DNA from 2 places in the Halalkalibacter oceani genome. Region 1 is predicted to be linked to the other one. Evidence: a T-box and tRNA genes for the amino acid it is inferred to sense, from the RefSeq annotation. Region 1 holds a T-box; the other holds one or more tRNA genes.
What was found. The T-box of region 1 lies ahead of alaS (alanine--tRNA ligase). A T-box ahead of a tRNA ligase gene usually reads a tRNA of that ligase, here a tRNA-Ala.
Positions count from the first base shown of each region.

Region 2: it has a tRNA-Ala gene. The T-box ahead of alaS (alanine--tRNA ligase) is inferred to sense a tRNA for this amino acid. The anticodon was not compared.

Region 1 covers NZ_JBEPKD010000020.1:46,653-49,039, reverse strand. The annotation lists gene alaS (alanine--tRNA ligase) at 1-1,279, opposite strand, end outside; T-box leader at 1,383-1,590, opposite strand; gene ABMB67_RS17665 (AI-2E family transporter) at 1,638-2,387, opposite strand, start outside.
Region 2 covers NZ_JBEPKD010000037.1:7,686-10,072, forward strand. The annotation lists gene sigW (RNA polymerase sigma factor SigW) at 1-396, opposite strand, end outside; gene ABMB67_RS21995 (aspartyl-phosphate phosphatase Spo0E family protein) at 603-788, shown strand; tRNA gene ABMB67_RS22000 (tRNA-Ala) at 1,099-1,171, opposite strand; tRNA gene ABMB67_RS22005 (tRNA-Lys) at 1,202-1,274, opposite strand; tRNA gene ABMB67_RS22010 (tRNA-Gln) at 1,783-1,857, opposite strand; tRNA gene ABMB67_RS22015 (tRNA-Tyr) at 1,865-1,949, opposite strand; tRNA gene ABMB67_RS22020 (tRNA-Thr) at 1,963-2,035, opposite strand; tRNA gene ABMB67_RS22025 (tRNA-Val) at 2,366-2,387, opposite strand, start outside.

The DNA of each region.
Region 1 (2,387 bases):
CCATCGCCTTCTCGAACCCCTCACGATCAATCGTTAAGCCTTTCTCCTCTACATATTCCTCCGTCAGGTCAATTGGAAACCCGTACGTGTCATAAAGACGGAAAACATCCTCGCCGGCAATTGTTGTTTTCTTGGCGGCTATCGCATCATCAAGAATTTTCTCAAGAATCGTCAATCCTTCATGAAGCGTTTCGTGGAAGCGCTCTTCTTCGTTTTTAATGACCTTCTGGATAAAATCGTTTTTCTCTTTGACCTCGGGATAAAAATCAACCATGATTTCTCCGACAACCGGCACGAGCTGATACATAAACGGCCGGTCAATCCCGATCAGCTTCGCATAGCGGACAGCGCGGCGCAAAAGGCGGCGCAGCACATAGCCTCGTCCTTCATTTGAAGGAAGCGCTCCGTCCCCAACGGCGAATGTTACCGTACGAATATGGTCGGCGATCACCTTAAAGGCGACATCTTTTTCTTCCTCCTGTCCGTAGTGAACAGATGTCTGCTGCTCCGTCGCGCGAATGATCGGCATAAATAAATCCGTCTCAAAGTTCGTCGGCACATCCTGAATAACGGATACCATCCGCTCAAGGCCCATCCCTGTATCAATATTCTTTTTCGGAAGCGGTGTATAGCTTCCGTCAGGATTATGATTGAACTGTGAAAAGACGAGGTTCCATACTTCTAAATAGCGGTCATTTTCTCCCCCTGGATAAAGCTCGGGGTCATTGGCATCGTCGCCGTAAGACGGTCCACGGTCATAGAAAATTTCCGTATTCGGTCCGCTCGGTCCTTCACCGATGTCCCAGAAGTTGCCTTCTAAGCGAATGATGCGCTCTTCGGGAATGCCGATCTTTTCCTTCCAGTATACATAAGCCTCATCATCCTCAGGGTGCACCGTGACGGACAGTTTATCCGCTTCAAAGCCGATCCAGCGTTCACTCGTTAAAAATTCCCACGCCCATTCAATTGCTTCTTCTTTGAAGTAATCGCCGATTGAGAAGTTGCCGAGCATTTCAAAAAACGTATGATGGCGCGCCGTCTTACCGACATTTTCAATATCGTTCGTCCGAATCGATTTCTGAGCGTTTGTAATCCGCGGGTTATCCGGAATCACTCGACCGTCAAAGTATTTCTTTAGCGTGGCGACCCCGCTGTTAATCCAGAGCAAGCTCGGATCTTCATGGGGAACAAGCGACGCACTCGGTTCGATATCGTGACCTTTCTCCTTAAAAAAGTCTAAAAACATTTGTCTTACTTGGGCAGATGTTAAAGGTTTCATCTTCTATCATCTCCTTATTTATATGTATGTAAAACGAAAACACGCGCTGGGCCTAATCGCTTCCCCACTGTGGGCCGGGCATCAAAAAAACTCCCTTTCCCGGATAAGGGACGAGAGTTATGTCACGCGGTACCACCCTATTTATAGACACCGACGGCGTCTATCACTTTCGACCATAACGCGGTTAGACGGCAGGATTTGCCTGCACTCAGGAGCAGCTTTCTGAAACCCTTCGTTTCAGGCATCTTCCAGCCATGGATGCCTTTCTCTGTAAACGGACTGTTTCATACTCGTTCCTTCAACGTATTCTTACTATGTTTATATGCCCTTTTCATTATAGGAAGCCGCTTGACAAATGTCAATCGTTCATCAGATGAAGGCGCAAGTGCCAGAGCGTAACCTTGGCGATCGCCAGCATCGGTACGGCGACGAGTAGGCCGATCACTCCTCCTGTCTGAATGCCGACAAGGAGGGCGAGAATGATCAGCATCGGATGAAGATGCAAGGTTTTGCCGACGATAAACGGGCTCAGCACATTTCCTTCCACCTGCTGGATGACGATTAAAAGAATCGCCGTAAAGATCGCCAGCTGCCATGATTCCAGCAAAGCGACGATGATCGCCGGAGCAGCGCCGATAAACGCGCCGAAATACGGGATCAAATCCGCCGCGCCGATAAACAGCCCGAGCAAAATCGGATACGGGACACCGAGCAGCCATAAGCCGATGATCGAAAGCACCGCCACCGACAGTGAGACGAGGAGCTGACCGCGGATAAAGCTGCCGAACGTCTGATCAAGATCCTTCAAATAGCGCTGCAACGGCTGTCTCCATTTACGCGGGGTTACATACCAGGCCGTCTTTTCAACGAGATCATAATCTTTCAGAAAGTAAAACACTAAAAAGGGAATAACGAGAAAAGCGAAAACGGAATGCAGCAAAAAGACCGCGACCTTTTCTACCTGGTCCAATGCTTTTCCACTCCACGCTTCGAGCTGGACGGTCCATTCCTTTGACTGGGACTGAAGCGGTTCAGGTAACGAATTGAGCTGATCCTGCAGCCGGTTGACGAGCACTGTTAATTCGTTTATTTTTCCCGGGAGCTGAGC
Region 2 (2,387 bases), on a different contig from region 1:
CGATTGAACCCACTCCTGCATTTCAAGTGTTACAACTTGATCCTCAGGCAATTCCGTATCAGCAGCAAGCTGGGATTCCAAGGTTAACCCATCAGAACCTTTTACTTGTTCCTGAAGGTAAAAATCGGGTTTCTTCTTGCGTAAACGATCAATCGCTACATTGGTGGCGATCCGGAATAACCAGGTAGAGAATTTACGATTACTGTCAAAACGATCAATATTTGTATAGGCCCGCAGAAAAGCCTCCTGCGCGATATCCTGTGCCTCATGCACATTCCCTACCATTCGATAGGAAACTTGGTATATCTTGTCTTTATAAAGCTCGACGATTTCCTCAAACGCCTGTTGATCACCTTTCCTCACTTCCCGGATTAACCTTTTTACTATCGTTTCCATGTTCCTATCCCTACCCACATTCGTTCTGACTTATATACGGATAAGCTCCGTCTTCCGTTTCATTATTTTTTATGAAATCTGATCTTTCTATCATAACATACCTTTTGCCTAAATCAGATTAGCCATTAGTGTTTTTTTTACTAAATATTAGGGTATGTAAGTAATATAAAAAGCGTACTTACGACTTGTAGAGAGGGTGGCTTGGAATGAGCACGGAAAAACAATTACTTGCGGAAATTGAACATTACCGCCAGCTGTTAAACGAGAAAGCGAAAACCAACCCGCTTCCTTCAGCTCCAATGGTCTGCTTCAGCAAGAAGCTCGATCAGCTGTTAAACAAGTACAATAACTTGACGAGATCACTCCCGCCTCAAACACGCCATCTGGAGTAGGCGGCAGGCGCAATTTTAGAAACCTCGAAAATAGATACAAGGAAAACCGTGGGCCACACACGGTAAGACGACCAACAATAAGTACTTCGGGTCTTGTTATCATCAAAGTTGGGTAAACTTCGTAAAAGCGTAGCACCCGGCTCCCCGGCTTTGCCGTTCCCTTAAAGTAAACGACCTACTGGAAATCCATTTACCTTCATTATTTAGATTGGGATCATCGGTAAAGCAATCAATATAGCAGACAAAAACACACCTTCAGCGGTCATTAGGCCAAGACCTAATCCGCTAAAGGTGTGTTTAGTATTCACGATGGAGCCTAGCGGGATCGAACCGCTGACCTCCTGCGTGCAAGGCAGGCGCTCTCCCAGCTGAGCTAAGGCCCCGTTTTTGCAATAGATGCTCTTGTACAAGCATGAGCCATGAAGGACTCGAACCTTCGACCCTCTGATTAAAAGTCAGATGCTCTACCAACTGAGCTAATGGCTCCCGATGTGCTTTCAATGTCGCTTCTCATGGTGCTTCCGGACGATGTTTCGCTCCGTTGTCTCCACCTATTCCTTCCTCTTCCCAGCTATGCTCTGATGCTGGCTGCGTCGGAACAACTCGAAGTCTTTTCGACGATGCTTTCGCTCGTCACTGAGCTAATGGCTCCCGATGTGTTTCAATGTCGCTTCTCATGGTGCTTCCGGACGATGTTTCGCTCCGTTGTCTCCACCTGTTCCTTCCTCTTCCCAGCCATGCTCTGATGCCGGCTGCGTCGGAACAACTCGAAGTCTTTTCGACGATGCTTTCGCTCGTCACTGAGCTAATGGCTCCCGATGTGTGTTTCAATGTCGCTTCTCATGGTGCTTCCGGACGATGTTTTGCTCCGTTGTCTCCACCTGTTCCTTCCTCTTCCCAGCTATGCTCTGATGCCGGCTGCGTCGGAACAACTCGAAGTCTTTTCGACGATGCTTTCGCTCGTCACTGAGCTACCTACTTGGTTATAAAAAAATGGCTGGGCTAGCTGGATTCGAACCAGCGCATGACGGAGTCAAAGTCCGTTGCCTTACCGCTTGGCTATAGCCCAACGAAAATGGTGGAGGGGGACGGATTCGAACCGCCGAACCCGGAGGGAGCGGATTTACAGTCCGCCGCGTTTAGCCACTTCGCTACCCCTCCACAATCATTCGAGTGCCGGCCAGAGGACTTGAACCCCCAACCTACTGATTACAAGTCAGTTGCTCTACCAATTGAGCTAGACCGGCATGTTATAGACAGTGTTCCTTACTTTATGCTGAGACTGTGTCTCTTCCTCTTGACAGCTTTTGCTCCGATGCGGGCTGCGTCGAGACAACTCGCCGTTTATTCGACGATGCTTTTGCTCGTCTCTACCAATTGAGCTAGACCGGCATAATATGGATAGTGTTCCTTACTTTATGCTGAGACTGTGTCTCTTCCTCTTGACAGCTTTTGCTCCGATGCGCGCTGCGTCGAGACAACTCGCCGTTTATTCGACGATGCTTTTGCTCGTCTCTACCAATTGAGCTAGACCGGCATAGTATATGTAGCATGTTGGCTTTTATCCCTATGTATGCTGGTGGAGGATGACGGGATCGA